DNA from 2 places in the Cupriavidus sp. GW822-FHT03E04 genome. Region 1 is predicted to be linked to the other one. Evidence: predicted binding sites of a transcription regulator. Region 1 holds the regulator's gene; the other holds the start of a gene.

What was found. Region 1 encodes sigma-54, which starts transcription at its own class of promoters, with help from an activator protein. Its sites were predicted from a motif close to TGGCANGNAANCTGCTTT; they were not measured.
Region 2: the regulator sigma-54 is predicted to act here: its motif matches at 2,593-2,610, upstream of AC1RQC_RS03875 (pilin).

Annotation. Positions count from the first base shown of each region.
Region 1 is NZ_JBXANI010000016.1:161,281-165,677, forward strand. Features, by position in the region: gene hprK (HPr(Ser) kinase/phosphatase) at 1-35, opposite strand, end outside; gene ptsN (PTS IIA-like nitrogen regulatory protein PtsN) at 71-526, opposite strand; gene hpf (ribosome hibernation-promoting factor, HPF/YfiA family) at 911-1,261, opposite strand; gene AC1RQC_RS23915 (RNA polymerase factor sigma-54) at 1,311-2,786, opposite strand; gene lptB (LPS export ABC transporter ATP-binding protein) at 2,922-3,707, opposite strand; gene lptA (lipopolysaccharide transport periplasmic protein LptA) at 3,754-4,397, opposite strand, start outside.
Region 2 is NZ_JBXANI010000002.1:396,376-400,772, reverse strand. Features, by position in the region: gene AC1RQC_RS03885 (hypothetical protein) at 1-35, shown strand, start outside; gene AC1RQC_RS03880 (PglL family O-oligosaccharyltransferase) at 62-1,933, opposite strand; gene AC1RQC_RS03875 (pilin) at 2,037-2,504, opposite strand; gene AC1RQC_RS03870 (TerC family protein) at 2,910-3,605, opposite strand; gene sucD (succinate--CoA ligase subunit alpha) at 3,912-4,397, opposite strand, start outside.

The sequences.
Region 1 (4,397 bases):
AAGATCGACTGCGAGGTGACGCCAGTGAGTTCCATTCGGGTGCTTTCAGGGACGGGCTTTCAGTGCCGGATCAAGGGTGCCATTGCGTCAGCAACTGGTGCACGTCGTCGGGGGTGGGCAGGGTAGCCAGTCCTTCGCGCATCTCGCGGTCGGACAGCAACTGGGCGATCTCGGAGAGAATTTCCAGATGCTGCTGGGTGGCCTGTTCGGGCACCAGCAGGAAGATCAGCAGCGCGACCGGCTTGCCGTCGGGCGACTCGAAGGGGATCGGCTCGGCCAGGCGCATGAAGGCGGCCAGTGGCTGCTTCAGTCCCTTGATGCGGCCGTGGGGGATCGCAACCCCCGCGCCCAGGCCGGTGGACCCGAGCGACTCGCGGGCGAACAGGTTGTCGGTCACGGTCGCGCGCGCTACGCCATGGTTGTTCTCGAAGAGGAGCCCGGCCTGTTCGAACACGCGCTTCTTGCTGGTGACGCTGACGTCGAGGTTGATGTTGCCGGGTGGCAGCAATTTAGCCAAACGATTCATGTGGAATGCGCAGGGTTTTCTAGTAAGCAGGCCCGGGGCCAGGAGGCGTCCCACCGGGCGGAAAGAGGTAAAAAAACCAAGGCCCGAGGTTTCCACCGGGTGTCCCCCCATGCCGGTGTCGGGCGTCTGGCCATTATAGAGCAGGCCCGCTTCCGCTTTGTGCATTGCAATAGCCGATGCGCTCAAGCGGTGCTGCATGCACCGGAATGGCTAGGCCGGTCAACCATGTATTGCACAGCATACACTGGTACATATGCGTTGCGGAATCCCCTGTGTGGCCCGATCGGGTAGGCTGCAACGAAAAAGCCGCGCTCTGGGCGCGGCTTGATTCCATTTTTCAAGGGACTGACACCGACGGCCCGGTATGTGGGCCGCCAGGCACGGTCATTGCTGCATCTGCGATGCGGCCATCTGATACTTGACCGCTTCACGGTCGTGGCTCTGCACGCGATCCTTGTGGCGAATCACCTGCCGGTCGAGCTTGTCGACCAGTGCGTCGATAGCGGCATACAGGTCTTCATGATGCGCTTCGACAAAGATGTCCTTGCCCTTGAGATGTAGATTGATTTCCGCGTACTGCCGCCGGTCCTTTTCTTTTGTATTGTCGACAGAGAGCAGCACACTTACGCCAATGACTTGATCGAAATGCCTGACGATACGCTCCAGTTTCGTTTCCACGTACTCACGCAGAGGGGGCGTGATGTCCAAGTGGTGTCCACTGATCTTGAAGTTCATAGCGTTTCTCCTTCTGAAAGAGCTGCATCAGGCAGGCGATGCAGCTCGGCTACAAAGTCTTACGGAGATTGACCGCGGGAATCTTGAGCGCTTCGCGGTATTTGGCAACGGTACGCCGTGCTACCACAAAGCCTTGCTCGCCGAGCAATTCGGCAATCCGGCTATCGGACAAGGGGTTCCTAGCGTCTTCGGCTCCTATCAATTGCTTGATCAACGCACGGATTGCCGTTGATGAGGCCGCGCCGCCGGTTTCTGTGGATACGTGAGAGCCAAAAAAATACTTCAGCTCGAAAGTCCCCATCGGCGTTGCCATGTATTTATTGGTAGTCACCCGAGAGATGGTGGACTCGTGTAAACCCAGTGTATCGGCAATCTCCCGCAAAACCAAGGGGCGCATCGCAATTTCACCGTGGGTGAAGAAGTTCTTTTGACGTTCGACAATGGCTTGTGCGACGCGCAATATCGTGTCGAACCTTTGCTGGATATTCTTGATCAACCAGCGTGCTTCCTGCAGCTTTTGCTGCAGTCCGGCCGCGCCTGCATCGCCTTTTGCACCGCGCAAAATCTGCGCGTACATGTCGTTGATGCGTAGCCGCGGCATCACATCCGGGTTGAGGTGGGCGATCCATCCGCCGCTCAATTTTCGAACAAAAACATCAGGCACCACGAAGTCCGCTTCTGGCCGGCTGTAGGCATGGCCGGGATAGGGCGCGAGCGAGCGGATCAGTTCATGTGCGGCCTTGAGTTCCGGTTCGTCCACTTGCAGCGCCTTTTTAAGGCGCGTGTAATCGCGCACCGCCAGCAGCTCGAGGTGGTTGGTGACGATGCTCAGCGCCAGTTCGCGCTGCGGATGCTTGAGCCTGCGCAATTGCAGCGCCAGGCACTCGGCGGCGTTGCGTGCCCCGACGCCCGGCGGATCGAAGCTCTGCAGCAGCGTGAGCACAGCCTGGATCTCGTCGACCTCGAACTCGAGCTCCTCCGGCAGCTCGCTGCAGATTTCCTCGAGCGTGGTGCTCAGGTAGCCGTCATCGTCCAGGGACTCGACCAGGAAGATAGCCAGCCCTTTGTCGCGCAGGGAAATCTTGAGCGGCGCCAGCTGTTCCATGAGGTGTTCACGCAGCGTGGGCTCGGCGTCGCGCAGCTGCATCGGGGTTTTTTCGTCGTCTTCGCCTTGCGGGCGGCGGGCGAAGTCGTCCAGGCTCCAGTCGCTGCCGTAATCCTCATTGCTGTCAGAGTAGCTGTCGTCGGCTTCGGGCGCGCCATCGGGGCGGTTCTCGCTGGTGCCCTGGCCATCGGCGGGCGCTGGCGCGGGCGCGCTCTGCAGGTTCACCGAGCCGTCCGAAGACACGCGCAACGGGCTGTCCAGCCAGTCGTTCTCACGCTCGAGCAAGGGGTTCTCGGTCAGCGCCTGTTCCACTTCCTGCTGCAGTTCAAGCGTGGACAGTTGCAGCAGCCGGATCGACTGCTGGAGTTGCGGCGTAAGCGCGAGATGCTGCGAGAGGCGGAGCTGTAGCGACGGTTTCATGCGACCTATTTTATGCCCAACTTCCGTACTGATGGAACGGAAATTGCTATCGCTGGTGTCGCTATGATCGTTTGAAGGATAAAAGGCGACACCGAAGCCGCCCGGGGGGCGATGCGCGGCAGGCGCCGCGCGCCCTTACATGCGGAAGTTCTCGCCCAGGTAGACCTTGCGCACCGACTCGTTGGCGATGATGTCCTCAGGCTGCCCGGACGCCAGCACCGCGCCTTCGCTGATGATGTAGGCGTGGTCGCAGATGCCTAGCGTCTCGCGCACGTTGTGGTCGGTGATCAGCACGCCGATATTGCGTGCCTTGAGGAAGCTGACGATGCGCTGGATTTCGCCAACCGCGATCGGGTCGACGCCGGCGAAGGGCTCGTCGAGCAGGATGAAGCGCGGCGCGGAGGCCAGCGCGCGGGCGATTTCCACGCGGCGGCGCTCGCCGCCGGACAGCGACAGCGCCGGGTTGTCGCGCAGGTGGGCAATCTGCAGGTCATCCAGCAGGGTGTCCAGCCGGCGCTCGATCTCGGCCTTGCCCAGGGGTTTGCCATCGTTGAGCTGCAGCTCCAGCACTGCGCGGATGTTTTCCTGCACATTGAGCTTGCGGAACACGGAGGCTTCCTGCGGCAGGTAGGACAGGCCCATGCGTGCTCGCTCATGGATGGCCAGGCCGCTGATGTGTTTGTCGTCGAGCACGATATCGCCTTCGTCCAGCGCCACCAGCCCCACGATCATGTAGAACGACGTGGTCTTGCCCGCGCCGTTGGGGCCCAGCAAGCCGACCACCTCGCCGCTCTTCACGTCGAGCGACACGTCCTTGACCACGGTGCGCGAGCCGTAGCGCTTCTTCAGGTGGCGCACGACCAGCGTGCTGCTGTCCTTCAGGGTGGCGGGCTGGGACGGTGCGGTTTGGGTAGCGGTCATGAAGGTGAAGTCAGAATCCGTGGATCAGGGACGTGGCGGCGTCAGGTCAGGGGTTGACGGGGGCAGTTGCCGGCTTGAGCGGCAGCGGATTGGCTGCGGCACCGCTGGCGGGCTGCTCCTGGCGGGGCGACAGCACGGCGCGCACGCGGCCCGACGGGCTGCCCGCGGTCGCGTTCTCGGCGCCGCCGCTGGCCGTGTAGAACTCGTTGCGGCTGTCATAGGTGATCACCGCGCCGCGGATCTCGTCGACCAGCTTGGCGCCGGCCAGGCGGGCCATGCGGGCGCGCCCGATCAGCTTGGACAACTCCTGCTTGCCGTCATATTCGATGCGGTCGCCCCAGCCATCGATGTACTCGTCGACGTTGTCGCGCTTCTGGCGGATATAGGCTTGCTTGCCGCCCTTGGAGGTCGCGACCGCGTACTGGTAGCCCTCGGGATCGGTACGGACTTCGGCTGCGTCGGATTTGAGCACCATGGTGCCCTTGGTCAGCACCACGTTGCCAGTCAGTACATAGACCTGCTTGACGTCATCGTAGCTGGCATTGTCGGCCTCCAGGACCAGCGGCTTTTCGCGGTCGGCCTTTTCGGCGCTGGCGGGCGCGGCCAGCGTGAGGCCCAGGACGGCGGCCAGCGTCAGCAAAGCGGCCGTGCTGCGGCGCAGACAGGACGAAGTCGTCGGGAATGGATTCA
Region 2 (4,397 bases), on a different contig from region 1:
CGCCTCCGCCGCCCCCGGGCTACGCCCCGCAATAAGCTGGCGCGGCGCAGCTTAGGAAGGCTCACCCCGGTTTGCGTTTAGCGCGCAGCTGCACCCAGTCGCAGAAATCCCGCGGCCGCGCCGCCGCGTCGACTTCGGCGCAGGCGCGGGCAAGTTCCGCGAACTGGTTAGCCTCATCCCCCGCAAAGTAAAAGCGCAGGCGCTCCAGCCACGCCCGGGCCTGCACCGGGTCGCCGGTCAGCGCCATCAGCCAGGCGGTGCGCGAGATCAGCGTCGGGGTCGGCAACAGGTGCACCGCGGCGATATGGGCGCCAAGCAACTGCGCCGCGTTCTCCGGCGTGATCTTGGCCTCTTCGATCGCGTCCGACGCGGCAGCCTGCCGAAACCAGAAGTTCGGCATCGGCAATGCGGCCCGGCGCTCGGCACGGGCGTACTCGCGCGCCTCCGCACGGCGGTAGTCCTGCCACATTGTCGTCAGGATGGCCGCCGCCACGCCGGCGAATGCCAGGCCCGCCAGCACGGTAAACCCGCGCGGCATGCGCAAGCGGCCGAACCCCGATGGTTCCAGCCAGCCCAGCATGAAGCAGAACGGCAGCACGAAATACAAGTAGTGCAGCGGGTACTCCAGCATCGAATGCGCGCACAGCATCGCCAGCCAGGTCAGCACCAGCCCCGCCTGCGCGCGCTCGCGCGCATCCCCGCGCCACAAGCGCTGGCGCGCCACGCGCCATAGCCACGCCAGCAGGCTCAGGAACACGCCCGCCGCGCCGATCACGCCCATCTTGGCCAGCATATCCAGCACGGCATTGTGCGCATGCAGCGACATCTCGACTTTCACGCCCACCTGCGCGAGCTGCTGGAACTGCGCCCAGCCATACTCACCCCATCCCACCCCAAGCCATGGGTGGGCGCGGAACATCGCCCACGCGTGCGTCCACATCGCGGCGCGCCACGAGAGCTGGTCGCCCCCCCGCATCTGCGCCACGGTATCGAAGAGGCGCCAGTCCATCGCCTGTCCAGCGCTCTTGATCGCCGGCTGCAAGACCAGCAGCAAAACCACCATGGCCACCGCGGCAAACGCCAGCCCGGCGGGACGCCGCATGGGGTTGCGCCCGGCGTGGCCGGCGCGCTGCGTGGCGCCGGCGAACCCGCCCGGGTCGCCCGGACCGCCAAACGCCGCCCCGCCCCGCGCCATCCAGGCAGCCACCAGCGCATAAACCGCGGCCAGCCCCACATGCAACACACCCGTGCGCGAGCCGGACAGCACGATCCCGCTCACCAACAGCACCGCCGCCGCCAGCCAGGCCGGCACCCGCAACCACCCGCGCGCCGCCAGCCAGACAGCCGCCGCCAGCGCGATACCTTGCACCGTAGCCTGGTGGTTCGGCTGGTTCAGGTTGCCCCACAGACGGCGGTTATCGTCGTAAAAGTAAGTGGACACCATCCCCAGCGTGTCCGGCTCCAGGCCAAACACCTGCACCCATTGCGCCAGCGTGCCCAGCAGCCCGGCCACCAGCCAGGCGATGGCCAACACATCCACCATCGCCTGCCGCTCCACGGACGACGCGGCACGGCCCTGGCGCCACGCAGCCCACATCACCGCGGCGCCCAGCGCCAGCGAGAGCTCAGTCAGCAACCGGCTGCCCGACACATCAGCCATGCCGGTCAGCGTCTGCGTGATGCCGGTGGCGATCAGCCAGAGGGGAAAGAGGACGATCCAGGGGAACTGGGCGGGAGCGGCCTGGTAGGCCGTGCTCCTGCCTTGCCGCTGTGCCAAGGCGCCCAGCACGATGACGGCGAGCGCAAACAGCAATGCCGAAGTCCATTCGCCATAGAACGTGGCAAGCGGAAGCGTGTGCCGGGAGACCAGCAGCGGTAGCGTGACCGCTACGGCGAGGAAGCTGAGAGGGATGGCTGACCGGGAGGGCAGCATGCGGGGTGCCTTGTTATGCCTTGTGGGCAGAAGGCGGATGATAGCTTGGGGAGTGGGGAAAAAAAAAGCGCCCGAAGGCGCTTTTTCTGAATTTGCCGTTCGGTTAAATCCCGGTCTGTCCCTTAGTACAACCAGCGGCCGTAGCTGAAGCCCAGGTCACGGCGGAAGCAGTGATGGAAGGCGTAAACGTTACTACGCAGCCGCCAACTTGAGCCGAGCCAGTAAGCGTGATCACCCCCGCAGCGTATGCCACGGGAGTAGCTGCTGCCTCATACTTGGGAGCAGGCAGCGCAGTGAAGCCGACTCCAGTATTAGCAGCGCTCAGCGCAGCAAACGAGTCGCACGGTGCGCCGATCACCGCTGCGGGAGCCATTGCATTTTGCTGAACGCACTCTGCAATAGCCTGCTTCATCCCTGCAATTGACGTAACATTTTCAGTCCAGCGAGCACGAGTCACATAATCCTGATACTGCGGAATAGCAATCGCCGCCAAGATACCGATAATCGCAACCACGATCATCAGTTCGATCAGCGTGAAGCCCTTCTGGACTCGGCGGCCCAGTTTTTTCATTTGTTGCACCCGTTGTTGCATGATTGACCCCTCGAAGGAATTTTGGATACAAATCGAAACATCTTGTTTCATGTGATGCTGTACGTTCTTAGCACTTAGCGTGCCAGCGCCGCCAAGTCTTGATGTCTCGTCGGCGAGTGACAATTTTCGCCACTTCAGGCCCTTCCGGGTGTTGATCCCGCGCAAATTTTGTCACTAAGTATGACGCGGCGGGTCAGTAAGCCTACGTTTTGGCTTAAGTCAGTCTGAAACCACACTGAAATCACCGCCGAATCCGCTAAGTGGCCTGCGCTACGGCCCAAAAACAAAACGGGCGGCTCCCGGGCCACCCGTCTGTCCGGCAGTGCCCCAACGAACGGGGCACCACCTCATCTACAAACCCGTCCCAGGACGGGTCACAGCCCATCAGGCCGTCTGTGGCGCTCGCCTGCTCAGCAGCTTGCCAACCACCACCACCAGCGCGGCGCCGATCACGCCGAACACCAGGTGGGCATGCGGCACGTGCATCTCGAACCATGCTGCGTCCACCGGGTCGCTGACCAGCATTTCACCGGCCAGGTAGCCCAGCAGCGCGGCGCCCAGCACGATGATGATGGGGAAGCGGTCCATGACCTTGAGCAGGATGGTGCTGCCGAACACGATCAGGGGGATCGACAGGCCCAGGCCCAGGATCAGCAGCATCAGCTGGCTGCCTTCCGGCCCCTTCTGCGCTGCGGCGGCCACGGCCACCACGTTGTCGAGCGACATCACCAGGTCGGCGATCAGGATGGTGCGGATCGCGGCCCAGATGTTGTCCTTGGCCGAGTGGCCTTCTTCGTCGTCATCGCCGGTGAGCAGTTGCACGCCGATGTAGACCAGCAGGATGGCGCCGACGATCTTCAGGTACGGCAGGCTCAGCAGCTTGACCGCGGCAACCGTGAGCACCACCCGCATGATGATGGCGGCGGCGCTGCCCCAGAAGATGGCCTTCTTCTGCTGGGCGGGCGGGAGGTTGCGGGAGGCCAGCGCGATCACCACGGCGTTGTCGCCGGATAGCACGATGTTGGTCAGGATGATGGATCCCAACGCAATCCAGAAAGCGGTGGAGGACAGCAGTTCCACGGTAAAGCTCCTCGAGTTTCTTAAATTATGATTCGAACGCCACATTGCGTCACCAACAACTGTGCCGCATGCGGAATTTCGGATGTCTGAGTCTTCAGACATGAAGATTTACCGTATCAAGCTTTCGATTCGGTTTCAATCGGCATGTCGCGCACCTTGGGAGATACCCTAGGTAACGGTACTCCAGAATGACATGCCCCCGCACGGAGGCGGGGGCATGGAGAGCCGGTGTGCGGTCGCAGTCACGCGAGCGCTCCGGCTCCGGCAAGCTTTCCCGCCCGGAGGCGGGAGGCTGCAGACCGGTATTTACAGGATCGACTTGAGCAGGCGAGCCATTTCCGACGGGTTCTTGGTGACCTTGATACCGCAGGCTTCCATGATTTCCAGCTTGGCTTGCGCCGTGTCGGCACCGCCCGAGATCAGCGCGCCGGCGTGGCCCATGCGCTTGCCCGGAGGCGCGGTCACGCCAGCGATGAAGCCAACCACCGGCTTCTTCATGTTTTCCTTGATCCAGTAAGCCGCGTTGGCTTCGTCCGGACCACCGATTTCGCCGATCATGACCACGGCGTCCGTTTCGGGATCGTCGTTGAACATCTTCATGATGTCGATGTGCTTCAGGCCGTTGATGGGGTCGCCACCAATGCCGACTGCCGACGACTGGCCCATGCCCAGCGCGGTCAGCTGACCGACTGCTTCATAGGTCAGCGTGCCCGAGCGCGACACCACGCCGATGCGGCCCTTGCGGTGGATGTGGCCCGGCATGATGCCGATCTTGATTTCGTCAGGCGTGAT